2 linked regions of the Prochlorococcus marinus str. MIT 9515 genome follow. The protein of the gene in region 2 binds, or shares a complex with, the protein of the main gene of each other region. Links are inferred from orthologs where the notes say so. Each region holds a gene or a part of one and is shown on either strand. Other genes may lie near its edges.

Region 1 (15,039 bases), 560 kb from region 2 along the record:
TTCACATAACTTAATTGCGAATGAAAGACTCAAAGTCTCACTTGAAAATTCTGAGGAGAATATTGGATAAGCTGCACTAAGCCAAATTCCTCCTTTAGGAGAAAACCATGATCTTGAATTTTGACCTATCCCTGATAATTGCTCTTTGGCCACTATTGCTATTGGTTTATTTCTCTGGACAGGAGAATCTTGAAGCAAATTTGTTAGTTCATATTCAGTACTTCTACATTTGAATTTGTATTGCAGTTTCCAATCTGGGCACAATCCCTGAATTTTTTTGAAATAAAATGCTGTCCTAGCTACAGAACCTAAAACTTTCACAAAACCTTAATATTAAAAAACAAGCAATCTTTAATAGATTAAATTATCTTAAATCTTATAGTTTTAATTAAACAAATTGAATAAGAAATATTTACCAATATTAAATAAAAGATATCCATTTTCAATGAGAAATTGTCTTGATAATTTCAAAAAATCATGGGAAGACCTAGATAAATTATCCAAACTAAATGAAAATTGGGAAAAGTTAATTGGTCTTGAATTATCTAGAGCATGCAAACCATTAAAAATTGATCAAAAAAATCTTACTATTGCTGTAAATCATCCACAATGGAGGCAGGCATTGATTTATAACAAGCACCGTTTAAAAGAGAGTATTAGCAAATTTGGAATTAGTTTAAATGAAATCAAGATAATACAAAATTATGAAGTCCAAACTTTAGATAAAAAAGAGATTAACGCAAAAATCATCTGGGAGAATCATCCCAGCAGAATAAAGAATAATAATATGGTTATTTGCAAACTATGTAATAGTCCTGCACCAAAAGGTGAAATATCAAGATGGGGGAAATGTACTTTTTGTTGGAGAAAAAATGGTTAAGATCATTTTTTATTTTTCTACTATTAATATTCCCATTTGATTGAAAAAAATAGTCCTATATTCAACCCTCTTAAAACCAACTTTTTTCGCGATAAGCATGAGTTTATTTCCTTCCGGAAAACTTTTAATACTTTTTTCAATATAAGAATATTCTTTACTTAATTGGAAAAATTTTGAAATTGGGACCACGATAGATCTTAAATATATTTTTTGAAATAAATCAGCTAAAGAATTCAACTTAGAATGATTAAAGTCTAGAAACCCTGCTCTACCACTATTATTTAAAAGATTAAAGACTTTTTTTAATCCTTCCTCTACATTCATCAAATTTCTTAAACCATAAGACATACAAATTCCATCATAATTTTTTAAGTTTTCATCTATTTCAAAGATGTCTTGCATTTCCCAAGATATATATTTATTTCCAATCAATTTGGACCTTTTCCTTGCAATATTTAAAATTTCTTTTGCACTATCAATACCAGTAACAGTTCCATTAGGACTAACTTTTTTAAAAATCAGAAAGGATAAATCACCAGTTCCACAACAAAGATCAGCCCAATCTTCTCCATCAATTGGTTTTAATAAATAAACTAATTTATTTTTCCAAAATCTATGTAATCCTAAACTGAATAAACTATTTAAAAAGTCATAACTACAAGAAATATTATTAAAAATAGTTTTGACCTCATTAATTTTTTTATGCCTCATATTTAATCATTTTAAAAATTAATAATAATAAGCTATTTTTCATTCGGCCTTATTATTAGTTTCTTGTTAATAAGAAAAGATTTTATTTCTTCAATGGTAAGTTTTTTATCATGAAGTAAGGATGCTAAAAGTGCTGCAGATGCTTCACCTTCAGTAAAAACATCAAAAATATCTTCTAAAGAGCCTGCACCTCCTGAAGCTATAACAGGAATATTAACTGCCTTCGCAACTGTTTTAGTTAATAATAAGTCATATCCATTTTGTGTCCCATCTCCATCCATAGAAGTTAATAAAATTTCTCCAGCTCCTAATTCCTCAACTTTTTTTGCCCAATTTACCACATCTAGACCAGTGTTCTCTCTACCCCCCTTAACGTAGACTTCCCATTCATTAGATACATTATGTTTTTTTCTTGCATCAATAGCTATCACAATACACTGTGTTCCAAATTTTTTAGAGCTTTGAGAAATTATTTTTGGATTCTTAACTGCAGATGAATTCAAGCTTACTTTATCTGCGCCTGCTCTTAAGAGATCATTTATTGTGACTATCGAATTTATTCCACCACCAACAGTAAAAGGGATTTTTACTGATTTCGCAGTCCTAGAGACAAGATCAACTAATGTTTTTCTATTTTCCACACTAGCTCTAATATCTAAAAAGACTAATTCATCCGCCCCTGCTTCTGAGTATCTACAAGCTAATTCAACAGGATCGCCGGAGTCTCTAAGGTTTACAAAATTGACACCTTTAACTACCCTGCCATTAGCTACATCTAAACAAGGAATTAAACGAAGAGCTACCATTTTAAAAAAAATTGTCCAAAGACTGTTAATCTTGCATAATAGCTTCCATTTTAACTCTTATGGCTCAAACAAAATTATTACCTAAAATTGGTAGTAAAGTTAAAATCAACATTAACAAGGTTAAAGATAGATTACCTGCAAAGCTAATTGATCAAATATCATCAAACCCAAGAGTTGTAACAACTGGATATAAAATGACTGATGGTAGAAGTATTGGCATTACTGTTAGATTGCAAAATGGAGAAGAAAATTGGTTTTTCCCTGAAGAAATTGAGAAAGGTTAAATAGCTAAAGTGAATGATCCAAAACAATTATTAGGCATTAAAGGTGCTTCAGAGACCTCAAGTATTTGGAAACTCCGAATACAATTGATGAAGCCAATTACATGGATACCTTTAATATGGGGTGTAATCTGTGGAGCCGCTGCAAGCGGAAACTTTCAGTGGACTATAAGCAACGTTTTAGCCTCACTAGCATGCATGCTTATGAGCGGACCACTTTTAGCAGGTTATACACAAACTATTAATGATTATTTTGATAGAGATATTGATGCTATTAATGAACCTAATAGACCAATCCCCTCTGGAAAAATTTCGATTAAGGAAGTGAAAACACAAATCTGGGTATTACTTATTTCTGGATTAGTTGTTTCTTTTTTACTAGATTTATATGCAAAACATAGTTTTCCTTCTGTCCTCCTTCTAGCTTTAGGTGGTTCTTTCGTAAGTTACATCTATTCTGCTCCTCCCTTAAAATTGAAGCAAAATGGCTGGCTAGGAAATTACGCTTTAGGAGCATCATACATAGCTCTTCCTTGGTGGGCAGGGCAAGCTTTATTTGGGAAATTAACGATTGTTACTGCATTGCTAACTCTTGCTTATAGTCTTTCTGGGCTAGGCATAGCAGTAATAAATGATTTTAAAAGTGTTGAAGGGGACTCAAAACTAGGTTTAAATTCATTACCTGTAATATTTGGAATTAAAAATGCTAGTCGAATAAGTGCTGGTCTCATTGATATTTTTCAATTGGCGATGGTTATTGTATTAATTGTTATTGGTCAACATTTAGCATCAGTAATTTTAGTTTTACTGGTAATTCCTCAAATTACGTTTCAAGATATGTGGTTACTAAGAGACCCGCTAAAATTTGATGTCAAATATCAGGCAAGCGCACAGCCATTCCTAATAACTGGAATGTTAGTAACTGCCTTAGCAATAGGACATAGTTTTTTAGTAGCTTAAAGTGAATGAAAAAAAATACAAATATCTTATTATTACCCCCTCAATATTTATTTTCTTTGGTATATTTTTCCCCGTAATTAATTTAATTAGGTTTACTTTAAATTCTAATCCACTTAAAAATAATAATAATTCAAAATCAATAACCTATTCTTATGAAATATTATCTTCTGATAATAAAATATTAAGCAAATTAAGTAGAAAATTTGATGTCCTTGATGATACAAATTCGATACCATTTTTCCTAAAATATTCTTTTATCTCTGGAGAGGACAAAAGATTTTTTAAACATAATGGAATTGATTTAATAGGTTTATCAAGAGCCTTGATTAATAATATTCAAAGTAGGTCCTTTAAGGAGGGTGGAAGTACTATTACGCAGCAAGTAGCTAGATTAATTTTTTTAAATAATGATTTAAGTTTTCAACGAAAAATTAAAGAAATGATAATATCCTTAATACTAGATTTTAAATACAGTAAATCCCAGATTTTAAAATTATATCTAAATAATATTTACCTAGGATCTGGAGCTTACGGAGTAAATGAGGCCTCTCAAGTTTATTTTGGGAAATTTATTAACGAATTAACATTATCTGAGGTTGCCTTAATAGCAGGTTTAGCTCCTGCTCCTTCAATTTATTCACCTTATGAAAATATTGATTTAGCTATTAAACAAAGAAATAAAATTTTAGAATCTATGTATTTAGATGGCCACATATCATTAGGTGAAAAAGATTCAGCTCTTCAGGAAAAAGTTAAATTAAATTATCAAATAGATAACAAAAATCTTAACGATAAATTATTAGTAAATTATATTTTGGAGGAAGCAAATAAAATTATTAAGACTCATAAAAAATATAAGTTTTTAAAAATCAAATCAAGTATCAACAAAAATTGGCAAGAAATTGGACAACATATTTCAAAGTATATAGGTCCTAATAATATTGAAATAGCTTTGGTATCAATTGAATCCAATACAGGTTTAATTAGAACAATGATCACCAGCAAAAATCCATCAATAAACGAATTTAATAGAGTCACTTCAGCAGTAAGACCTTTAGGCTCAACTTTTAAAATTATTCCTTATGCAGCAGCACTTATAGAAGGTAGAAAGTTAAGTGATAAATTCGAGGATATTCCTACTTGCTGGAAAGATTATTGTCCAAACAATTTTTCTGAAAACTACCTTGGTAAGATATCCTTAACTGAATCTTTTAAAAAATCTTCTAATATAGTTCCATTAAAAATAGCTAATAATATAGGCCTAAAAAAAATTATAAATTTAGCTAATTTATTTGGACTAGGATATGAACAAAAGCTTGAAGAATTTCTACCATTAGCTATTGGATCTTATGGAGATAACCTTCTAAATATTACAAACGCCTATGCAGTTTTGAATAGCAATGGAAATCTCTATAAGCCTAGCATTATTGAAAAAATAGAGTCAAAAAATCAAGAATTAATTTGGGAAAACAAATTTGTTCATAAGAAAATATTAGCTCCTAAAGTAAACAAAAATTTAAATAATCTACTTGAGAAATCTGTATCAGAAGGAACTTCGATAGGAGCTTCAATAAAAGGAGAAAGGATATTTGGAAAGACAGGTACCTCGGATGAGAATAGAGACCTTTGGTTTATTGGTTCAATTAAAAATCTTACTACTGGAGTTTGGATAGGTTTTGATGAAAACAAAAAATCTAACTTATCAAGTGGTAATGCAGCTTATTTCTGGAAAAAATTTATAAGTAAAATTTTTGATTTAAAAATTCAATAATAAAAAGTTTTAGTTTTACTTATAGGATATTGTTGCTGCATAGAATCCATCTCCTGGCTTATCAAATCTTGGTAAAATTTGTCTTTCACTATCTAATTTAAGTTCCTTATTTTTTGACAAAAATCTTCTAATGAGTAAGTTATTCTCATCAGGGCAAATTGTACACGTTGAATAAACTAAAGTTCCATTTTTTTTTAAAAGAGGGAAAATACTGTCTAGTAATCCTTCCTGAAGAATAATTAATTGATTTATTTTATCTTTACTTAAAGACCATCTTGTATCTGGATTTCTTGCAAAGGTTCCGATTCCTGAGCAAGGAGCATCAATTAAAATCTTATCAAAATAAGATGCGAGATTTGGCTTAATATCAATCAAAGTTGTGGCATCTGCTTCTAAGGTTTTTACACTTTTTATATTTAATCTTTCTAAATTTGACTGTAGTATTTTCAATCTTTTTTCTGATCTATCAACAGCTAGAATTTCAGCATCATCATTTACTAATGCAGCTAAATGAGTTGTTTTGCTTCCAGGAGCAGAACAAGCATCCAGAATCTTTTCTCCTTTCTTCGGATTTAAAAGAGGAGCCACCCATTGAGAAGATCTATCTTGAACCACCCATAGGCCATCTTTATACCCTGGAAGATTTTTTATAGATCTTGGATTTGAATTTAAAGCAACTCCATTATTTAATTGATTTATAGGCTCTGCCTGAATATTACATTCATTAAGTTCTTTCAAAATTTTATTGAAATTAGTTTTCAGTGAATTAATTCGTAAATCAATCGTAGGTTTTTTATTAAATGCTTTAAAGATATTTTTAGCTTCTTTTATTCCTACCCAATTAACAATTTCAGTTACAAGCCATAATGGCAATGACTCAAGACAAGATAACTTTTCCATTTCGTCAGTAGATATTTTTGGGCAATTATCTCTTTCTATATTTCTAACAGTATTTCTTAATATTGCATTCACGGTACCAGCTAAACCTTTTAAATCAGTTCTCTTTGCTACTTCTACTGTGGAGGAAATAGCGGCAGGAAAAGGTATTTTATCCATTTTCAATAATTGATATAAACCAATATGTAAAAGCCATCTTAGTTTTGGAGGTTGTTTTTGATGAGAAAGTTTTGAGATGTGATCTATCCAAGTATCAAGAAATTTTCTATATCTTATACATCCAAAAGATAATTCAGTTATGAAGGCTATATCTAATGAATTAAACTCATAATTTTTTAGTACCTTCTCAAGTGCATGGTCTGAATAGATACCAGAACTTACCTTTAATAAAATTTCCCAAGATGCTTTTCTTTGAAGGTATCCTGTTGCCAAAGTGTCTTAAAGTTATTTAAAAATATATATATATTTAATATACTATTTACTGACAATATTGAAGTTAACTATTAATTGTAGTATTAAACAAAATAAAACCAAGAATAGTTACCAGGGTAAAATTAAATCCTAAAAATAAATATATATTTAAAGAGTGCAGTTTTTCTCTAGATAATAATTTAATTTTTTTATTATTTTTCATAAATAAGTTAGATAAGAAAGTTTCAAGCAATTAGATTAAAATTTATATTCAAAAAAAAACGTTAATATTCATTTAATTTCTAAATTTGGACCAACTTAGCATCTACATCTAATTTTTCATCAGAATGTAAGGTTCTCTTAAGTTTTCAAAAATGGTTGTTTCTTTAATAAAGATTCTTTATAAATACCTCAGCTGTTGTCAAATGACCATTTAACTTTTCGTCACTCATTTTATCTAGATTCCTTGTTAACATCGCCAATCTATATTGTTTTCTAAAGTAAGTTTCATTATCTTTTATGAATTTCCAAAATAATCCATCCCAAATTGAACACCAAGATCCACTTTTATAATCAGACATTTTTTTTACATAATTTGAACTGGAAATATAAGGTTTTGTTGAAAAGATGCCTCCATCGCTAAACTGACTCATCCCATATACATTGGGTACCATTACCCAATCATAAGAATCTATAAACATTTCCATGAACCATTTATAAACCTGATCTGGATGTATACGACATAAAAGCATAAAGTTGCCTACGATCATTAGTCTCTCAATATGATGACAATAACCGTATTTAATAATATTGTTTATAACAATATCTACTGGCTCAATCCCTGTATTTCCTGTATAAAAAACATCAGGCATTGGATTGTTCTCAAAATTCCAAAAATTGGTAGTACGCATTTTGGTACCATGCTTTTCATAAACAAGACAAATAAATTCTCTCCATCCAACAATTTGACGAATAAAACCCTCTAAAGAATTCATAGGAACTTTATTTTTTTCAGCAAAAGTTAATGCCTTATTTATAACTTCTTTTGGAGTTAATAAACCACTATTTAAAAGAGGAGAAAGCAAACTATGCCATAAAAAAACTTTTTTCTTACTAATTGCATCTTCATAATCTCCAAATAAAAAAATTCTAGATTCGAAAAAATCATGAAGCCAATTATCTGCTTCAGAAAAAGAAGTTGGATATATAAAATGATTACTTTCCCCGATGAATTCAATATTTAAATCAGTAATTAAATTTTCAGCCTGCATTACAAACTCATTTTTTGGTAATCTTGGAATTTCAGGAATAGTTATTTTTTTTGGTAATTTTTTTCTATTTAATTCATCAAAACTCCATTTACCTCCCTTTGGTGAGCCATCAAGATTAACTAATATATTTTGACTTTTTCTTTGATTCTCATAAAATCTACCCATCAAAGGTTTTTTGGGATTCACCCTAAATGACTCTCTTAAGTCTTCTTTAGTAATAAACATTGGGGATTGGAAAATTTGTAATTTAAGCTTGTTGGCTTTTACAAAGCTATTTATTCTTTTCATAATTAAAAAATCATGAGGATTATAAATATTTATCTTTTGATATTTTTTTTCTAAGTAATTTGATAAATAATCAACTGTGGAAAAATTATTTTTGTTGTCTATATAAAAAACTTTATAACCTAAATTTTCTAAATATTTTTTATATGCGAGCATTGAAGCTTTATGAAAAATTAATTTGTTTTTATGATTAATTAACTTATGAAATTTATCATTTCCAAAAAACAAGGAATCCTCTATCATTAAGATCTCACAATTTAATTTTAAGATAGGACTATCTCTAAAAAGTTGATTTGGGAAGATGATTGATATTTGATTCATACTAGTGATTTCCTATTTCTGCATCTATTTGAACAGTATTTAACATCTTTCCAACAATCTTTCCATTTTTTGCGCCAATCAAATGTCTTATTGCAAACTGGACACGTTTTGCTAGGTAAATTTTTCAAAATTTATAATTTTCTTTTATGAGTAGATTTAAATCTAGTCGAATCCTTAAGCTCCATATGTTTTGTTCTCCTTCCTGAAACTCTTTTTCTCCAAATTTTAAATGATTTTGGTTTAAGGTTATTTCTCATAATTTTTATAGCGTCATTTTCTTTTAAACCAAATTGGTGTTCAATAGCTTCAAATGGAGTTCTATCTTCCCAACACATCTCAATAACTCTATCTATATCAACAATTTCCATATTTATTGTTCACATTCAGAGGTACAGAGATTTTCAAGATTTGATCTACCAGTAAGTTTAAGTCTATATTTTGCCCAATATTTATAAATCACTCTTAAAACTGGTGCTACAAATTTAATTTTTAAAGGATAGTAAACCCAGCCGAGTCCTATTAATTCGTATGAATATGCTAAAACGTCTAGTCCTTTAATAATATCTCCATTTTCTAAAATGCCATGAAGATTTGACATTGCTTCTGGATATGAAATGTCCTTGAAAAGAACTGGATTATAGTCTTGATTATTGATATCAACAAAACTTATTTTATTAAGAGCGTCTTTCTTTTTTAAAAAATTAGTTTCTCTTAAACATAACGGACAACCACCATCGAACAAAAATGTTAATTTATTTTGCATCTTTCTTTTTTATTTAATATAAAATTTTAAAAAGCTTTTTGTGGAAAATTTAAAATTACAAATTTTTTTCTAAAAATCTCTTTATTAAATCCACAATCAAATTTCAAAATAAACTTTATAAATCCTTAATAATTTCCTACTCTAATTTATTCAAAAGTCCCTTATGTTATTAGTTAATAGCCATTGATTAAGGGATACATCAATGGTTAAATTTTTTCTAAGGTTCAATCGTCTAATAAATGTACACCTTCTCCAATTTCCGGAGCAAACTTACAATATTTCTCGAAAACTATACCTACTCCTCTCATCTTCTCTCCAAGTTCATCACTAAATTTTTTATATTCTTTTGAATCCGGTTCAGGCAATGTCCAACCTTGTGTTTCAACCATACTTTTTATTACTGTATAATCCCATTCGATGTAAGCCATTTAATCCTATTTAATTTTGATTTATTATAAGGGAGATAACATCCAATTTAATACCTCTATTAAATTGGTAGTAAAAGATAATTAATTATTCAAACTAAAATTTGTATATTTAAAAATTTTTTTTGGGATTAATATAGTTAAGATCATAATTAAAACATTTTTCAAATGTCGATTTTACCAAGAAGATTTGAGAGGATAAAAAATGTTTTAAATTGTCGAATGGAAAACTTAACTGTTTTAGTAGAGGCAGTAAATAAGCCCCATAATTTATCTGCAATATTAAGAACCTGTGATGCAGCAGGAGTTTTTGAAGCGAATTTCATTTGTAAAAGAGATGAAGTTAAAACTTTTAACAGTACAGCTCAAGGTAGTCAAAAATGGGTCAAATTGAATAATCATGAAACAACAATTTCTGCAGTATCTCATCTAAAAAAGAAAGGATTTAAATTATATGGAACAACACTTAATGATAGCTCTACTGATTACAGGAATTTTGACTATGCAGAAAATACATGTTTTGTTTTAGGAGCAGAGAAGTGGGGATTAAGTGATGAACTTATCTCCAAGGTTGATGAATCAATCTTTATCCCTATGACAGGAATGGTCCAATCTTTGAATGTTTCAGTAGCTGCCTCTATTTTACTTTTTGAAGCTATTCGCCAAAGACAAATTAAAAGTTTACTTCCTTTAAATGGGGAAGGTTTAAGTCAAAAAGAATATCAAAAGACATTATTTGAATGGAGTTATCCTGAGTTAGCCTCTATTTATAAAAAGTCTGGAAATAAATATCCAACCCTTAATCAGGATGGAGAAATTAATGAAGTTATAAAAAAACAATAATAAAAAAAAGTCAACTATTGCTTCTCAAAAATATTTTCTATTTCTTCTCCTATAAAAGAAAGACCTAGGACTAAAAAAAACATTGCTAATCCAGGGAATAAAGCAGTCCACCATATTCCAGTAGGTAGAGCAGCAAGAGCAAGATTAAGATCACTGCCCCATTCTGGAACATCTGCGGGAACTCCTAAACCTAAAAAGCCTAAGCTTCCCAAAACTAAAACCGCATCGGCAGCATTTAAAGTAAGAAGAATAGGCAATGGAGTAATAACATTTGGGAATATATATTTAAAAATTATAGTTTTAATATCAGCTCCTGATACTCTTGCAGCTTCAACATATGTCTCTGATTTTATTAGTATTGTTTGATTTCTAATTAACCTGAAATATTGAGGAGAATAAACAATACATAATGCGATAGAGGCATTAATAATCCCTTTACCCAGTACAAAAGCTACCACTACTGAAAGTAAAATAACTGGGATAGAAAAAATAGTATCCATTATGAGTGATAAGCATTTATCAAATATCCCTCCAAAATATCCACTCAATAATCCTAAAGGCAAGCCTAAAATTAAAGCAAAGAAAATAGAAAGGAATACAACTTCAATAGCTATAGATGATCCTTGTAAAGTTCGTAAACAAACATCTCTGCCTAACCTATCAGTACCACATAAATGTTTCAGGGAAGGTGGTGAAAAAACGTCACTACTAAATGATGATACAGAATATCCAAAAAAGTTATTAGCCTCTAGTACTTTCATAATCAATACTATTAGAAGATATACAAGTACAATTACAAATCCAGTTTTTCTAATATTCTTAGCAACTTGACTTGATGGATTTGCATTCACAGCTTTATGATTATTCGAATCAACTAAAATATAACTATTGTTTGAAAGATAAAATAGCTTTTAGTTTTTAATTTGAAATTTATTACTGATTTAATTTGAGAACTGCCATAAAAGCTTCCTGAGGTACATCAACTTTACCCATTGCTTTCATTCTCTTTTTACCTTTAGCTTGCTTCTTTAAAAGTTTCTTTTTTCTAGAAATATCTCCCCCATAGCACTTCGAAAGAACATCTTTTCTTAATGCACTTATACTTTCACTCGCAATTATGCGACTACCTATTGAAGCTTGAATAGGGATTTTAAATTGTTGTTTAGGTATAAGCTCCTTTAATTTTTCTACTAAACCTCTACCAATACCATAGGCCTTATCTTTATGAACAATTGAAGTTAAAGGATCAGCTCTTTCGGAATTTATAAGAACATCTAATCTAACAAGATCATTTTTTCTATAACCAATCAAATGATATTCCATTGATGCATATCCTTGAGTTCGACTTTTCATTTGGTCAAAAAAGTCTGTAACAACTTCAGCTAAAGGTATTTCGTAAATCAAAGTCACCCTATCTGTTGTGATGTATTTCATATCAACAAAAATACCTCTTCTTTCTTGGCATAAACCCATTAGTGTTCCATTAAATTCATTTGGAGAATAGATTTCCATTTTCACATATGGTTCTTCTATGGATTCTCTTGATTGTGGGTCTGGGATTGTCGAGGGATTATCGATAAAGATCTGTTCCTTATCATTTAAATTAATTTTATAAATAACTGAAGGAGCAGTTACGATCAAATCCAAATCATATTCTCTCTCTAACCTTTCCTGAACAATTTCCATATGAAGTAGTCCTAAAAAACCACACCTAAATCCAAAGCCCATAGCGCTACTAGTCTCGGGTTCATATTTAAGTGCAGCATCAGATAATTGAAGCTTTTCTAGAGACTCTCTTAGATCTGGATATTGATCTGCATCTGTTGGGAACAATCCACAAAAAACCATTGGGTTAGCTGTTTTATATCCAGGGAGGGGCTCTTTAGCTGCCGAATTAAATAGTGTAATTGTATCTCCGACTCTTGCATCAGCAACAGACTTAATAGAAGCCGCTAAATAACCAACTTCCCCAGCATGAAGTTCATCAACTTGCTTCTCATCAGGAGCCATTATTCCAATTTCATCTAATTCATAGTGCTTCTTACTCGCCATTAGTAAGATCTTATCTCTTTTATTAATTGACCCAGATATAACTCTGAAGTAAACAATTACTCCTCTATAAGGATCATAATAAGAGTCAAAAATAAGTGCCCTAGTTGGAGATTTTATTTCATTTTGAGGATGAGGAATTCTACTAACAACTGCTTCCAATATATCTTCTATCCCTTCTCCAGTTTTTGCAGAGCAATTTATTGCATTAGAAGTATCTAATCCTATTACCTCTTCAATTTCTTGTTTTATTTTATTGGCATCTGCACCAGGCAAATCAACTTTATTTAAAACTGGTATGATCTCTAAATTGTTTTCTAAAGCAAGATAAACATTAGCTAAAGTTTGTGCTTCTACACCTTGACTTGCATCAACAACTAATAAAGCACCTTCACAAGCCTGTAAAGATCTACTTACTTCATAAGAAAAATCAACATGCCCCGGGGTATCAATTAGATTTAAGATATATTCTTGCGAATCTTCAGCTTTATACTTCATCCTCGCTGCCTGCAATTTAATTGTTATACCTCTTTCTCTTTCAAGATCCATACTATCCAAAAACTGATCTTGCATATCCCTTTGTTTTACAGTTCCAGTATCTTGAAGTAATCTATCTGCGAGAGTAGATTTACCATGATCGATATGAGCAATTATGCAAAAATTTCTTATTTTTGAAACGGATATATCAGTCATATAAAATTCAGAACAACTCCTTTCTTATCTTCTTAATTAATACTAGCTAATTAAGATTATGGATGGAAACCTAAAATAGAATTATTTCTTTTTTTTAAATTTTCTAAAAAGTCATTTTCATTTTGATTTTTTAATTCAGATTCATAAAGAAGATGACTTATTTTTTGTTCAAGAATACTTTTATCTAGCGTAAAAAGACAAGATTTTTTTAGAACCTCAATCATTATTGAAACTGCGGTACTCGCCCCAGGAGAAGCACCTAACAAAGCTGAAAGGGAACCATCTGCAGCATTAACAATTTCTGTTCCGAATTTCAAAGATCCCCCTTTTTTCGTTTTTTTTATTATTTGAACTCTTTGACCAGCATTCTCTAAATACCAATTTGAAGGATCAGCAGATGGCATCATATTTCTTAAGTTCTCAACTCTTGATTTATGACTTTTTATTGATTGTGAAAAAAGATAATTAATTAAATCATTATTCTTTATTCCAACATCAAGCATAGATAATAAATTATTCTTTTTGAGGGAATTAAACAAATCAAGATAAGATCCTTGTTTTAAGAATTTTGTTGTAAAACCAGCAAAAGGTCCATATAGAAGAAATTTTTTCCCTTCAATCCATCTTGTATCTAAATGAGGAACAGACATTGGAGGTGATCCTATATCCGCTCTTCCATAAACTTTTGCATTATGTTTTTCTGTTAAAGAATTCTCTTCACAAATAAGCCATTTACCGCTAACGGGGAAACCTCCATAGACTTTAGCTTCTGGAATATTAGATTTTTGTAAATAGTTTATTGTTTTGCCACCAGCCCCAAGAAAAACATATGAAGTCTTCAAATTAACTTTTCTGCCCTCCATACTAATATTTAATTCCCATTCTTTATTACTAGTTTTCTTCAAGTCATTTAGTTCTGTTTCATAACTAATTTCAACATTTTTATTTTTAGAAATATATTTTAAATATTCTCTTGTTAAAACCTCAAAGTTTATATCTGTTCCTCTTTTTACTCTGGTAGCAGCAACTTCATCTAATGGATTTCTACTCTTTGTAATAAGGGGAGCCCAAGAAGAGATTTGATTAAATGATGATGAGAATTCCATATCTTCAAACTCTTTATATTCAGTCATTTTTTTAAATCTTTTCTTTAAAAAAGAAACATTTTCACTGCCTGTGACAAAACTAATATGGGGAATAAATTTTAAAAATTTTTTAATATCTATTTTCTGAGATGAATACAATGAAGCCCATAAAGACATCGATTTTTCAAATGAACGATTAATAGAAAGAGCTTTTTCTATTTTTAAATGACCATAGTCATCCAAAGGGGTATAGTTTAACTCGCAATTTGCAGCGTGACCAGTTCCTGCATTATTAAATGCCCCACTGCTTTCGCTACCGGGAATCTTTAACTTTTCTATAATTAAAATTTTTAGCTCAGGCAAAATTTCTGTGAGAAGTAAGGCAAGTGTCCCGCTCATTATTCCGGCTCCTACCAATATCGCATCATAATTATTTTTTTTATCAGAAAATTTTTTTGAAGTCACAACAGAAAACTTATTTTTTGCAATAAATCAAATTTCTTTCTAGTCTAATCATAAGGATAACTAAAAATCATGAGTACTGAAACATTACCACTCACAAACGAGAATGTAGAAAAAGTTTTAGA
Region 2 (14,897 bases):
GTGATAAGGAAATAAAGAAAAGGAAAGTGGTTACTAAAAAATTATTTTGCATTTTATTTAAAATTTCAATAATTATTATTCAATAAAACTTCTAGTACAAAAGGTCAATATTGTAATTTGATTAATTTCCAAAGAAAAGGGTCTTTTAACTTCTAAAGAGAAAGGCCACTCTCTTATCCAACAAACTTTACTCTTTTGATTGATTCCAATAACCTGAAAGGTCTTTTGACTATTTTTAATTTTCACGCACGCCCCTTTATAGAGGTTTTTTCGAATCTCATCAGGATTAAGTTTATTATTACTTTTACTATCTATTAAATTTGAATAAAACATTACTAAAGTAAATTTACTTACTTCGGTTTAACAAGCTAAAGAGGGATTTGCAAATATTTTCTTCAAATACAACTTAATTGGCTGGCAATTAATTCAACTTCAGGAAGGGCTCTTATCCCCTCCTTTGATTTTTCAAAGTTACCATTTGACACTTCATGAGTGATAACAACTATTTCAGCTTTATTCTCACTTGCATCTAGTTGAACTATTGATTCTATTGAGACATCATTCTTCCCAAATAAATCTCCGATCTTACCAATTACACCAGGAGAATCTAAACAAATAATTCTGAGATAATTCTTTTTTGATATTTGATTGAAATCTATTATGTGACAGTCTCTCCAAAAATTAAAAGATAATAATGGATCTTTTGTAGGTAAATTTTTTGATAATGAAGCCTGAAGATTTAATATATCAGAAACTACAGAAGCTGCCGTTGGACCACTGCCCGCACCTGGGCCGTATAACATTATTTCTCCAAGTGGATATGACTCTATAAGAATGGCATTATTTACACCGTCAACCTTTGCTAAAGGATGATATTTAGGAATTAAAGAGGGTCCTACCCAAATATTTAAGGAAAGAGAATTTTTGTTATTGATAGTATTTCTCTCTGAGAAGGCTAAGAGTTTTATTTCAAAACCAAGTTTATTTGCATATTCAATATCTTTAATATTTATTTGATTAATGCCTTCCGTACTAATTGAATCTCTATTAATTCTTCCTCCAAATGCCAGTTCAGAAAGAATTGAAATCTTATCAGCTGCATCATGACCTTCAACATCAGCAGTTGGATCAAATTCTGCAAACCCTAGTTTTTGAGCTAGTTTTAATGTTTCCTCATAATCAGCTTTTTCATTTGTCATTTTTGAAAGAATAAAATTTGTTGTGCCGTTTATTATCCCAACTATTTTATTTATTTGATTACTTTTAAGAGATCTTTTTAAAGGTTCAATTATTGGGATCCCTCCGCAAACTGCTGCTTCTGTTAAAACATAAACCCCATACTTTGCAGCCGTAGCATATATTTCACTCCCATATCTTGCGATGACTGCTTTGTTCGCTGTAACTACAGATTTTCGAGCTTTTAGAGATTTTAAAATAATATCTTTGGCCATATCCGTACCTCCCATTACTTCTACAATTACGTCAATATTAGAGTCGTTAATTAATTTATTAGGATCATCTATTAATAGATTATTTTCTAATTCAATATTTCTATTTTTATTAATATTTTTAACAGCTATTCCAACAATTTCTATATCTTTTAAAATAGGATGAACATCATTTCTCGATTTCAAAATTCTATAAATACCAGTCCCTACAGTTCCAAAACCTATAATACCAATTTTACATTTTCCCATTTTTTAAATTTTAATATAGGTTCAATTTTATAATATTATTCCGACAAAAAATCATTTGCCTGAGACTGCATTTTTAAAAGTATATTTAAAAATCCATTTGATCTTGAGGGAGTTAAGCTCGCTTTAAGACCTGTGTCTTCTATAAATTTGTTGTTTATATTTACAACTTCTTTTGGCGTCAACTCGTTCATCCCACAAATAAGAAACGCTAGTAAACCTTTTGTTATCAATGCATCAGAATAACCTTCCCAATAAAGCTTACCATCTTGAAAAGTGGCTTTAACAAATACTTCAGAAACACATCCTTGTACTTTATTTTCTTGAATTAAGATATTACTATTTGGAACTTTCAATTTTTTTCCTAGCCATAAAATATATTCGTATTTTCTTTTAGGATCCTTTGAATTCTTAAGCTTCTCAACTTGCTTAAATAAATTAATATAAATTTGTTTATTTTCCATACTTACATAAATCTAGTAATTATAAATTAATTCCACATTAGACTAATATCTCTTTTTCTGTAATAAAGCCAGATAGGGGGATATCCCAATCCGCTTTAGTTAATAAATCATTACTGACACAATTAGAAGTTAATACTCCAATACATGGAATAGTTCTCCAATTCTCATCTTCTCTAAATCTATCAAAATATCCACCTCCATATCCTAGTCTTGTCAACTTTTTATCGACTGAAAGACAAGGTACAAATATTAAACTTATATTTTTATAACTTAATTTGAAAGAAGGATCAGGAGAGGGTATTCCCTCATTATCTTTAGTCAATTGTTCATTATTCCATGAACAAAAGCAGAGTTCTTTATTTTTTTCACATCTAGGCAAGGCTACGGAATATTTATTATTAAGATTTCTTATATCAACTTCATTTTTAAGAGGCCAATATATCCCAATATGATCAATTATCATCTCTTGCTTAACTAAGGACTCAAGATATAAGTCCACATTAATTGCTACATTTCTTCTATCAATAGAAGAACTTTTTATCATTAAATTCTTAAAATTTCTCCTCTCAAAGTTCTTTTTTTCAGAGTAGATCATAATTTAAATCTAATTTATTCCAGCTTCATTTAATTTTGTTAGAGCTATAGCCAGTGCATCTGCGGAGTCATCAGGTTTTGGTGCATAATTCAAATTTAAGTTAAACATAACAGCTTCAATAACTTCTTTCTTTGATGCTTTACCTGATCCTGCAATAGTAAGTTTGACCTGAGAAGGTGCATACTCGCTAACTTGAATATTTTTGGAAGCCAATACCATCATAATTACACCTCTTGCCTGAACGACACTAATGGTTGTACTCGATTTGTAAAAGAAAAACTTCTCGACCGCTGCAATATCTGGTTTCCATTGATTTATTAATGTATTAAGATCATTAAAAATTTCATAAAGTCTATCTTCTTCTTTTTTATTTTTATCAGTTTCAATTACGCCACAATCAAGAAATTTTTTCTTTTCATTTTGTATTTCAATAATTCCATATCCAACTCTTCCTAATCCAGGATCAATGCCAATAATCCTCACTTAATTATTCTTCTGATGACAATTGAAATTTAGAAAGGTTATCTTTTTCGTTAAAGTCAAAGACTTTACAGAATGCTTGAATAACCCTTTCACCAGAATCTACTTGCTCTAATGGATCTTTTCTTAATCGATGCCTTAAAGAACAAGTAATTACTCTAGCAATATCCTCTTCTTGTACTTCAGTTCTTCCCTCAAAGGCAGCTATTGCCCTAGCAGATCGATTAGTGACAATATCTCCTCTTAGTCCGTCAACATCAAGTTCTCCACATATAGCTGATATATTTAATCTGAGATCATCATCCAATTTAACTGAATTAAGTATTTCCTGAGCTTTGATAACTTTTTGCTGAAGATCATCCTGTTGCCTCTCAACACTTATTGAAAATTCATCAGGATTATCATCAAAAGAAGTTCTTTGATCCACAACTTTAACCCTTAATTCTGCGTCTCTTACTGTTTTAACCTCAACGCTCATACCAAATCTATCTAATAACTGAGGCCTCAGTTCTCCTTCTTCTGGGTTACCAGAGCCAATCAGTACAAATCTTGCAGGATGCCTCACTGAGACGCCTTCCCTCTCAACAGTATTCCATCCAGAAGCTGCTGAATCTAAAAGAACATCGACCAAATGATCATCTAGTAAATTAACTTCGTCTACGTATAATAGTCCTCTATTAGCTTTTGCTAATAACCCTGGTTCAAAAGCTTTAATACCTTCGCTTAAAGCCTTTTCAATATCAATAGTTCCACATAATCTGTCTTCGGTTGCGCCCAATGGCAAATCTACCATTGGTACTTGTTTTTTGTCTTTCTCTAAACTCTCTCCTTGAATAATTCTCTCTAAAACTTCTTTACTTTGTAAATCAGGATCAACAAGAGAACTATTATAAGGATCATCTTTAACAACATCTATTGCAGGTAACAAGTCTGCAAGAGCTCTAATAGTAGTTGATTTACCAGTTCCTCTATCACCCATAATCATTACTCCACCAATTCTTGGATCTATAACATTTAATAAAAGAGCTAATTTCATTTCTTCTTGACCAATTACTGCCGTAAAAGGAAAAACTCTTCTTTTCTTTGTAGTGCTCACAGCTGTAGTTTTACTTTATGTACGTATGATCAGTCGATGATACTTCAGAAAATGTTATTAGTAAATATCAAAATCAAATTGAACATTTTTATCAATCTAGAGCTTTTTGAAATATAAAATCATTTCTGATTCTAAATTAATTTTTATAAATTCTAATTTTTTAAACTGAATATATACTTTTTAAAATAAATTCAGCCATAAAATCAAGAACAAATATTTGCTTGAATTTTTATCTAACAAAGTTAATTTCAATTGCCTTTTGAATTATTTAAGAACCATTTGATTTGACGAACAATTCCTCTTAAGACATTTATCTCATGACTAGATGTTTTCGCTTTTAAAATAAATTTTTTAAACTTACTTATTTTTGAAAAGGATGTATGTTCTAAAAGATAACCGGTCCTAATAAGTATTTCTTCTAAATCTTTAAATGATTCGTAAATTTGCTTTGATGATGCAAGGTTAAAAACTTTTAAATCTTTCTGAGGAGTATTTTTTGAACATTTGTTTAATTCATACAAAATTATTGCAACCGCGTGAGAAAGGTTTAAAGAGGGATAGTCTTGGGAAGTTTTTATGTTAAAAATCTTGTGAGCAAAAAGTAATTCACTATTAGTTAAACCTCTATCTTCTCTTCCAAATAAAATAGCCAAATTATTAATAACCTTAAAAGATGAAATCCATTTAGAAATCACCTCAGGATTTTCACACTCAATATCATTACTTAAATCAATCCTTCCACAAGTAGCAAGAACTAAATCACAATCAAATATTGCTTGTTCAATACTATTAAAAACTCTACAATTATTTATATATTTTTGACCCTTTAAGGCCATTTTTTTTGCTTCCAAAGAAAAAATATCACATTTAGGTGAAACAATCCTTAATTCATTCACATCAAAATTAGAACATAGTCTAGCGATACTGCCAATATTTATTGGCCCATTTGGTTCAACCAAAACAACCTTCAAGTTAACAACATTTTTCTTCAAAATTTATTTTTTTGCTATGTGGAGATGTTCTAAATTTGGAAATATTTTGAGGAACAGTTTCAAACTTTAGCATTGGGAGAGTGAAAGCCTTAATAACATGTTTTATAATTTATATATCACTTAAACGCTAAGTTATTGAATGTAAGTCTGTTTAAACTAAACCTATCTCTGTTTTATACCATATAATTTCACACAATTTATTTTGAAGATTGTTTACGGCCTTAACTGAATGGCTAAGTTAAACAGTTTTTAAAAAATATACGAATTCTACTCTTTTTGATTTAAATCAAATAAATCGCCAAATATTAATCAAATCGCAAAAATCATAAATCTGTGTTTCCCGAATTTAATTATTAAATCTTCTTCTGCTGCAGATGATGAAGATTTTGACACAAAAAATCGTAGCTGTGTAAGAATTGAGAAATAAGAAAAATGCAAGAAAATGATTGAACCTCTTTTATGTGGAATAGTTTTAGGATTAGTTCCAATAACACTTCTAGGATTATTTGTAAGCGCATGGAATCAATATAGAAGAGGGTCAGGTTTGTTAGATATGGATTAAAAAAGTCAATTTTGATTGACCATAAGTTCTAACATCATAAATCTCCCATAAAATATTCTTCTTTATCTCCAAATCTAATGAATGTTCGCAGATAACTATCGTATCTTTTCTTATAAAGTTGCAATTAAATATTTGATTTAAAACCAGTTCATGATAATCAGCTCTATAAGGGGGATCTAAATATATAAAGTCAAATTTTATTTTATTTAAATTATTCTTAGTAGAATAATTTTTGGAGGCACTGGGTTTTGTCCAAATCAATACATCTTTGCAAATAACCTCAATATCATTTTTTCTATTATCCATATTTTGCAATGAATATAAATTCTTTAAACATATTTTTGAGAGATTTTTATTTTTTTCAACTGCAATTATTTTTTTTGCACCATGATTATATGCCTCACAGGATATTGATCCTGTCCCACTAAATAAATCCAACCAATTAGAATTTTCAACTGTATTTTTCAAAATATTAAAAATAGCTTCTCTAACCATTAAAGTAGTTGGCCTAGATTCATTAGTATTTGGGCTCTCAAGCTTTCTTCCTCCAATTAACCTTAAATTTGATTTCATATATCACATAGAATTATTGAATATTTTTAAGCCATCTACGTAAAAGTTTTTCTCCTGTTTTTCCTGACTTTTCAGGATGAAACTGACAAGCAAGTAAATTATCTTGTTCAATTATTGCAGTTAATTTTTCAGAACCATAACTTACATTTGCAGCTATTACATCAGTATTTGAAGGAACAGCATGATAAGAATGAACAAAATATACCCAATTATTTAATTCTTCATTTCTTAATAAGCTATTTTTTCTTGTTGGAAGAAGTTCACACCATCCAACATGAGGAATTCTTTGATTAGGTAATTGAGGAATTTTTTTTATTTGGCCTTTAACTATGCCAAGTCCATTTATTGAGCCTTCATCACTTGATTCAAAAAGCAATTGTAATCCAAGACAAATTCCTAAAAATGATTTTCCACTATTAATCCAGCTTTTAATATCAATTATTAAATCAGTATTAATTAGATTATTTATTGCCGGATCGAATGAACCAACCCCAGGTAGTATTAAAGCCTTACAATCTTTTGTTTGGTGCTTATTTTTAATTAAAAGTATTTCTTCTTCAAGATTTTCTAAGGCTTTCGTCACGGAATGAATGTTACCCATTCCGTAATCTATAAGTCCTATTTTAGACAATTCTTTAATTTATAAGTGCTTAGACAAGGTACTTGAAAGAGTCGCTTTTGGAACAGCTCCAACGACAGTATCAACCTTTTGACCACCTTTAAATATCATTAAGGTCGGAATACTTCTTATTCCATATTGACTTGCAACATTTGGATTCTCATCTGTATTCAACTTAAATACCTTGATTTTACCTTCAAAGTCTTTTGAAATTTCCTCAACAACAGGGGCGACCATCCTGCAAGGACCACACCATGGAGCCCAAAAATCAACTAGGACTGGCAGATCACTTTGCAAAACTTCTTTGTCAAATGAAGAATCAGTTACGGCGGGAGCTGATGACATAATTTAGATATTCCTTTTAGAAAATTTAGCAGGCTATTCTTTTAAGTGATGATTTCATTACAGATAAACACATTTAAGTAACAAAATGTCTTAAAAAAAGCCCGATAAATCGGGCGATTTAGTGTGTGAGGAGTATGGGGTTTCCCCCATAATTTAATGATAACTCCTAATGAGAAATTTTTTATATTTTAGGAGATAAGATTTTATATTATTTACCCATTCCAAGCTGTTGAGCTTTTTGATATACTTTTCCCTCTGTTAAAAGAGATGGCGCAATTACAATATCAACATTTTGCATCTCTTTGATATTTTTAGCTCCAAGAGTACTCATTGATGTCCTAATAGCTCCAAGTAAATTGTGTGTCCCATCATCAAGTATTGCGGGTCCTTTTAATATTCTCTCTAAGGAACCTGTAGAGCCGACTTCAATTCTTGTACCTCTAGGTAATATAGGACTTGGTGTGGCCATACCCCAATGAAATCCATTGCCCGGAGCACTTGTTGATTTAGCTATTGGAGAACCAATCATAACTGCGTCAGCACCACAGGCGATGCATTTGCAAATGTCACCACCAGTAACAATTCCTCCATCAGCAATTATGGGGACATAACGACCAGTTTCTTGAAAATAATCATCTCTTGCTGAACTACAATCAGAGATTGCTGTTGCTTGGGGGATTCCTATTCCCAATACTCCTCTCGAAGTGCAAGCTGCTCCTGGGCCGATTCCCACCATAAGACCTGCAACACCTGATTTCATAAGAAGTTCTGCAACTTCATAAGTTACACAATTACCTGCAACAACTGGTACTTTTAAAGATTGACATAAGCTTTTGATATTTAATGTCTCATTCCCCTCCATACCTAAATGTTCGGTTGAAACTACAGTACCTTGAAGAAAGAATAAATCTATTTTCGACTTCACAAGTGTTTCTTTAAATTTGATAGCTGCTTGCGGTGTTCCACTTAATGCTGCTATTCCATCTTTTTCTTTAATTTCGTTAATTCTTTGCAAAATAAGTTCTTGCTTGATGGGTTCTTTATATATTTCTTGCATCAAAGGTACGAATTCATTTTTTCCTACGGAGGAGATTTGACTTAGTATTTCCTTTGGATTTTCATACCTAGTTTGTATACCTTCCATGTTGAGAACACCAATAGCTCCTAATTTAGAGAGATCTACAGCTGTATTCACATCAACAACACTATCCATTGCACTGGCGATAATTGGAATATCTCTTTCAATATTTCCAATTGACCAAGAAGGATTTGTTAATTCGTAATCTAGGGTTCTTGTTCCTGGCACTAATGCAATTTCATCAATGCCGTAAGCCCTTCTAACTTTTTTGTTTAAGCCAATTTCAATATTCACGGTTTTTTTAATTATTCTGATTAAGTTAACAACTAAAGGTGTAATAAGCCAATAATTTCTTAAAAACAAAAGAGTTTTTTTATAATTTTGTAGAAATATGAGTATTTGAAAATTAATTATTAGCATTATTTTATTCATTCTGACAATGAGGGATTATTATTAAATAAAGGTTTTTAATATGTCCGATATTGTTGATTCTGGTGATTCTAGTTTGAGTGAAAATAACGAGCGAATCATTCAAACAGACTTGAGGAATGAAATGTCACGATCATACTTAGAGTATGCAATGAGCGTCATTGTTGGTCGTGCTCTTCCTGATGCAAGAGATGGGCTAAAGCCAGTTCACAGAAGGATTCTTTACGCAATGTATGAGCTTGGATTGACAAGCGGTAGGCCTTATAGAAAATGTGCAAGGGTTGTAGGAGAAGTTTTAGGTAAGTATCATCCTCACGGAGACACTGCTGTTTACGATGCATTAGTACGAATGGCACAAGATTTCTCGATGAGAATGCCACTCATTGATGGCCATGGAAATTTCGGCTCAGTAGATAATGATCCTCCCGCTGCGATGAGATATACAGAGTCACGTCTTCAATCCCTAACAGATGAAAGTTTACTTGAGGATATTGAATCTGAAACAGTTGATTTTTCCGATAATTTTGATGGATCACAACAAGAACCAACAGTTTTGCCAGCTAGAATACCCCAACTCCTTTTAAATGGATCATCAGGTATTGCGGTAGGAATGGCCACTAATATTCCTCCTCATAATTTAGGAGAATTAATTAATGGTCTTAAATCGATAATCAAAAATCCTTTAATGGAAGACAAAGAACTTTTTGAATTAATTAAAGGTCCTGATTTTCCAACTGGCGGACAGATCTTAGGCAGAGATGGAATTAAAGAGACTTTCAAGTCTGGGAGAGGATCTATAACCATGAGAGGGGTAGCAGATATTGAACAAATAAAATCCCCAGGAAGAGCAGAAAAAGACGCTGTGATAATAACTGAACTTCCATTTCAAACTAACAAAGCAGCTTTAATAGAGAGAATTGCAGATTTAGTAAATGACAAAAAATTAGAGGGTATTTCTGACATTAGAGATGAAAGTGACAGGGACGGGATGAGAATTGTAATAGAACTAAAGAGAGATGCCTATCCTCAAGTTGTCTTAAATAATTTATTTAAGTTAACACCTCTACAAAACAACTTTAGTGCAAATATTTTAGCTCTTGTCAACGGAGAACCTACAACTCTTTCTCTAAGAAAAATGTTGGATGTATTTCTTGATTTTAGAATTGTAACGATTAAAAGAAGAACAACATTCTTATTGAAAAAAGCAGAGGAAAGAGATCACATTATAAAAGGACTTCTTTTAGCGCTAGAAGCCATGGATAACATTATAAATTTAATAAGATCTGCAAAAGATACAACTTCTGCGAGAGAACAATTACAAAAAGATCATGAATTATCTGTTATTCAGGCAGATGCTATTTTACAAATGCAATTAAGAAGATTAACCGCTTTAGAGGCAGATAAAATCAAATCAGAGCATGATGAACTTACCCGGAAAATTACAGACTATAAAAATATATTGCAGGATAAAGACCGCATTAATGAAATAATTCTTGAAGAGTTGAGTAAAATAGATGAAAGATTTTCATCCCCAAGGAAAACTGAGATTCTTAATTTAGGGGGTGGTTTAGATGATATTGACCTTATAGCTAACGAGAGATCAGTTGTTTTACTAACTTCAGCCGGTTATTTAAAAAGAATGCCAGTTAGTGAATTCGAATCTACCAGCAGAGGTTCAAGAGGTAAAGCCGGAACAAAAAATCAAGAAGATGATGAAGTTAATTTATTTATAAGCTGTAATGATCATGACACTCTTTTACTTTTCAGTGATCGAGGGGTAGCTTATGCACTTCCAGCATATCGAGTCCCTATGAGTAGCAGAACAGCCAAAGGTACTCCTTCTGTTCAACTACTTCCAATCCCAAGAGAAGAACAAATCACTTCTATTGTTTCAGTAGAGTCTTTTGACAATGATCGTTATTTATTAATGCTTACTAAAGCTGGATTTATTAAAAGAACTCCATTATCAGCTTTTTCAAAAATACGTTCAAATGGTTTAATAGCAATTAACCTAGAAGAGGGAGATGCCTTAACTTGGGTCAGATTATCAAAAGAAGGCGATAGTGTATTAATTGGATCAAGCAAAGGAATGACGATTCATTTCAGGTTAGATAATAATGAATTAAGGCCTCTTGGCAGAACTGCGAGAGGTGTTAAATCTATGAACTTAAAGGATGGAGATAAACTTGTATCCATGGATGTTTTAACTTCTGATCTAGTTGACCAATTAGCAAGTCTTGAGAATGAAAATGACGAAGATATTGAAAGCAATTCATCAAAGGGGCCATGGGTTTTAGTAGCTAGTGCTTTTGGTCTAGGGAAGAGGGTCCCAGTAGCTCAATTTAGATTGCAAAAAAGAGCGGGAATGGGTTTAAGAGCAATAAAATTCAGAATTAAAGATGATTCACTCGTAGGACTTAAGGTTCTTGGAGAAGGTGAAGAATTAATTTTTGTCACCGAGAGAGGAGTTATCGTAAGAACAAATGCCGATAAAATTTCGCAACAATCAAGAGCTGCTACAGGAGTAAGATTACAACGGCTAGACGATGGTGATCATTTATCTGAAGTTGTGTTAGTTCCACATGAGCAAATCGATGATTCAGATCAATTAATGACTAAAGAAGAAGAGCTCTAACAAAGTAGGAGATTAAACCGTTCCCATGGAAATACTTGATATTTTAATTTTAGGTTCTGGACCTGCAGCATTATGTTTAGCCTCAGAATTAGCTAAACAAAATCTTAATATAATGGGAATATCAACAAAATCTCCTTATGAAAAGTGGGAAAATACCTACGGGATTTGGGCCTCTGAATTAGAAGAATTAGGTTTAGATTCTTTGTTATCTCATAGATGGTCAAAAACTTTGAGCTACTTTGGAGATGGATTGAATAAGAAAGGGAATAATCCAACAAAACATTTTTATGATTATGGATTAATAAATCAGGAAGCTTTTCAGAATGAACTTTTAAAATCCTGCAAAGATATTCAATGGTTGAATGAAACTGCAAAATTAATAAAATCAGAAAATAAACATTCTGAAGTAATTTGTTTTTCTGGATTAACACTAAAGGCAAGATTAGTAATTGATGCCAGTGGACACAATAGTAAATTTATTAAAAGGCCACTTTTAAAAGAAGTCGCCCAGCAAGCTGCTTATGGGATAGTAGGGAAATTCTCTTCTCCTCCTGTAAATAAAGACCAATTTGTTTTGATGGATTTTCGTTCTGACCACTTAAATAATGAAGAGTTGTTAGAGTCTCCCTCTTTTCTTTATGCAATGGATCTTGGAAGTGAAACTTATTTTGTTGAGGAGACATCACTGGCTAGTTATCCTGCTTTATCTCAGGATCATCTAAAAAAAAGACTTTTAAGTAGGTTAAATAATAAAGGTGTAAAAATAGAAGAGATTTTCCATGAAGAAATTTGCTTATTCCCTATGAATTTGCCCTTACCATATAAAAACCAATCAGTTCTTGGTTTTGGAGGTTCAGCAAGTATGGTTCATCCTGCTTCGGGATATATGATTGGATCATTATTAAGAAGAGCTCCATTTCTTGCCAAAAAATTAGCAATCTTTCTGAAAGAACCACAATATAGTTCAAGAGAATTGGCGACAAGAGGTTGGTCAGTCTTATGGCCATATGAATTAACTCAAAGACATAAACTTTATCAATATGGATTAAGGAGATTGATGAGCTTTGATGAGAGTAGATTAAGAAGTTTCTTTTCTAATTTCTTCAAATTATCAACAAAAGAATGGGTAGGTTTTCTTACCAATACTCTTCCGTTACCAAAACTAATTTATGTAATGAGTAAAATGTTTATTAATTCACCTTTAAAAGTTAAGCTTGGGATGTTGAAGATCAAATAAGTTTTTTCACAATTGCCAATCTTCAATTCTTATCTCAGGAAATATATTGTCTTCTTCTTCAATATCTTCAATAAATTTGAAGTCAACAATAGATCTTTTTTCTAACATATCAATTAATTTCCAGAATCTGAAAAGATGCCTATCAATCCTTTCTTTGGCGAGTTCAGTCGTTGTTCCTGCTCTTAAGATAAAACTCCAATCAGAAGATTCAGAAAGAAGTAACTCTCTTGCTGCTTGTTTTAATAATCTTATAGAAAAAGCATCATTAAAGTTTCTGGAAGATAATTCAACAAAAACAGAACCTGCTTTAGTGATTTTTGGCACTATCCATGCATTTTTATCATTAAGCCAATAATTGTGATACCCCCCCTGTCCCCAACTTGATGGAGAGGGATCACAAATTTGAATATTAGGTTTATTAAGAAGAATTTCCTTTAGATTTGTAAGCTTAATTGAATATTTTATAGATTTTCTAAGAATATTTTCAATAAATCTTGGTCCTTCATACCACCAATGTCCAAATAATTCAGCATCAAATGGAGCTATCAACAATGGATCAAATGATGATGATAAGGAAAGGTTCTTCAATTGTTTAGATCTTGATAAAAGATATTGATCAGAATGTTCTTCAATTTTTTTTATAGCTTCATCTTCTTTATAAAATTCTTTTTTGCCTAATGAGGCTTCATTGTTTGTAATCCTATAAAATTTTAATCCTAAAGGCCTGCTTGTTGTAATGCCTTTTTTTTGTAGTTCTGTGGAAGACAATTCCCAACCTAAGTCTTTATGATATTCTCTATAAACAGGGTCACCGGGGAATCCTTCTCTTGAAGACCACACTGGCAATGTTGATTCACTATCTCTACCAAAAAAAGCGACACCTTTCTTTGAACAAATAGGCGCATAAACTCCATACCTTGGCCTTGGAGATCCATTTAAAATACCATGACCATCTAAAACTGCATATCTTATCCCGCAATTACATAAAATCTCATCTAAATTCTCATAATAAGCGCACTCAGGTAACCAAATTCCTAAGGGTCTTGCTCCAAAAATAAGTTCATGATTTCTGATCGCAGTTTTTATTTGACCTAATACTGTCTCAGGGTTTTCTCTAAGAATTGGTAAATATCCATGAGTAGCTGCACATGTAAGGATATCTAAGTTACCAGTTATAAATAAATTTTTAAATCTCTCTACTAAATCTCCATTGCACTCTTCCCAATATAAATAATTGTTTTTTATATTCCTCATAAGAAATTCAGAGGCAGCTTGTTCTTCATGAGGCAAATCACTCAGAAATTCTATTCTTGTTTTAATCCATGACGAGAATTTTTTTTGAATTTGTTTATTTTTTAAAAGAGATAATAAGGTCGGAGATAAACTGAGAGTTAATTTTGTATTACAAGCATCTTGCTTTTTACTAGATTCCATGACTTTAAGCAATGGAATATAACATTCAAGGATTGCTTGGAATAACCAATCCTCTTCTAAGGAATTCTTTTCATTTTTCCTGACATACGGAAGATGAGCATGTAAAACTATTGCCAGTCTGCCTAAGTAATTTTTATTAGGGGAAGGCCCATTCATACTTTTTTATGACTTTAAAATATAAAAATTCACCTATAGGCAAATATTTAGCTATTTATTTTCAATCAAGAATACTTTATTTAATTAATATAAATACTTTTATTTATAATAATTTAACCAATAATGTATGAATATGATTTCTTTACTTTTAATTTAAAATTAATCCAAATCTAGTAATTTTTTTTTAATTGGCTTAATATGGATAAAGATACATTTAGTTAATGTCCAAAGATCCAGGCAGAATATTGATCTTTGATACAACTCTTAGAGATGGAGAACAATCTCCTGGCGCAAGTTTAAATCTTGAAGAGAAACTTGCAATTGCGCATCAACTTGCAAGATTAGGTGTAGATGTTATTGAAGCAGGTTTTCCTTTTGCAAGTCCTGGAGATTTCAAAGCAGTAAATAAAATTTCAGAAGTAGTTGGAGGAGAAAATGGTCCAATAATTTGTGGTTTAGCAAGGGCTTCTACAAGTGATATAAAAGCTTGTTACGAAGCCATAATTCC

Evidence for each region.
Region 1: the proteins of hisH (region 2) and hisF are in contact, whole or in part, in a crystal structure (PDB 6RU0), measured with the Thermotoga maritima proteins. The link is inferred for Prochlorococcus marinus str. MIT 9515 from one-to-one orthologs. Residues at the interface, in WP_004080484.1 of Thermotoga maritima: Asn15, Arg18, Arg22, Arg117, Leu118, Pro119, His120, Met121, Gly122, Trp123, Asn124, Asn134, Gly135, Tyr136, Tyr138, Val140, Tyr158, Glu180, Lys181, Ser182, Ser183, Lys184, Ile185; in WP_004080486.1 of Thermotoga maritima: Met1, Leu2, Ala3, Arg5, Ser40, Glu41, Asp45, Glu46, Ala70, Glu71, Ile73, Asp74, Ile75, Pro76, Phe77, Asp98, Lys99, Ser122, Gln123, Glu161, Thr195, Leu196, Asn247, Arg249, Glu251.

The regions. Positions count from the first base shown.
Region 1 is NC_008817.1:427,258-442,296, reverse strand. Bases 511-3,498 are described here. They hold hisF (imidazole glycerol phosphate synthase subunit HisF), read right to left. Parts: upstream 2,398-3,498; coding sequence 1,624-2,397; downstream 511-1,623. Other genes in these bases: chlG (chlorophyll synthase ChlG), read left to right, coding at 2,691-3,498; petP (cytochrome b6f subunit PetP), read left to right, coding at 2,457-2,681; P9515_RS02435 (ubiquinone/menaquinone biosynthesis methyltransferase), read right to left, coding at 890-1,591; P9515_RS02440 (DciA family protein), read left to right, coding at 511-880. Outside these bases: P9515_RS02445 (biotin--[acetyl-CoA-carboxylase] ligase), read right to left, coding at 1-321; more of P9515_RS02440, read left to right, coding at 398-510; more of chlG, read left to right, coding at 3,499-3,638; P9515_RS02415 (transglycosylase domain-containing protein), read left to right, coding at 3,640-5,409; P9515_RS02410 (16S rRNA (cytosine(967)-C(5))-methyltransferase), read right to left, coding at 5,425-6,738; P9515_RS02405 (cryptochrome/photolyase family protein), read right to left, coding at 7,104-8,594; P9515_RS09295 (DUF2256 domain-containing protein), read right to left, coding at 8,591-8,722; P9515_RS02400 (TIGR03643 family protein), read right to left, coding at 8,726-8,962; P9515_RS02395 (thiol-disulfide oxidoreductase DCC family protein), read right to left, coding at 8,965-9,357; P9515_RS02390 (hypothetical protein), read right to left, coding at 9,582-9,785; tRNA (guanosine(18)-2'-O)-methyltransferase TrmH, read left to right, coding at 9,951-10,625; P9515_RS02380 (ABC transporter permease), read right to left, coding at 10,640-11,386; lepA (translation elongation factor 4), read right to left, coding at 11,559-13,367; P9515_RS02370 (malate:quinone oxidoreductase), read right to left, coding at 13,424-14,917; P9515_RS02365 (NifU family protein), read left to right, coding at 14,987-15,039.
Region 2 is NC_008817.1:994,582-1,009,478, forward strand. Bases 5,279-8,124 are described here. They hold hisH (imidazole glycerol phosphate synthase subunit HisH), read right to left. Parts: upstream 7,088-8,124; coding sequence 6,470-7,087; downstream 5,279-6,469. Other genes in these bases: P9515_RS05540 (RNA methyltransferase), read right to left, coding at 5,279-5,321; petG (cytochrome b6-f complex subunit V), read left to right, coding at 5,764-5,883; rsmD (16S rRNA (guanine(966)-N(2))-methyltransferase RsmD), read right to left, coding at 5,869-6,456; trxA (thioredoxin), read right to left, coding at 7,097-7,420; P9515_RS05565 (GuaB3 family IMP dehydrogenase-related protein), read right to left, coding at 7,629-8,124. In the rest of the region: P9515_RS05505 (ABC transporter substrate-binding protein), read right to left, coding at 1-52; P9515_RS05510 (hypothetical protein), read right to left, coding at 76-333; P9515_RS05515 (homoserine dehydrogenase), read right to left, coding at 396-1,697; P9515_RS05520 (SufE family protein), read right to left, coding at 1,733-2,158; P9515_RS05525 (5-formyltetrahydrofolate cyclo-ligase), read right to left, coding at 2,196-2,753; crossover junction endodeoxyribonuclease RuvC, read right to left, coding at 2,763-3,236; bchI (magnesium chelatase ATPase subunit I), read right to left, coding at 3,241-4,329; more of P9515_RS05540, read right to left, coding at 4,578-5,278; more of P9515_RS05565, read right to left, coding at 8,125-8,792; gyrA (DNA gyrase subunit A), read left to right, coding at 8,971-11,562; crtL (lycopene beta cyclase), read left to right, coding at 11,588-12,799; P9515_RS05580 (glycoside hydrolase family 57 protein), read right to left, coding at 12,806-14,389; P9515_RS05585 (2-isopropylmalate synthase), read left to right, coding at 14,611-14,897. UniProt on the Escherichia coli protein: IGPS catalyzes the conversion of PRFAR and glutamine to IGP, AICAR and glutamate. The HisH subunit catalyzes the hydrolysis of glutamine to glutamate and ammonia as part of the synthesis of IGP and AICAR.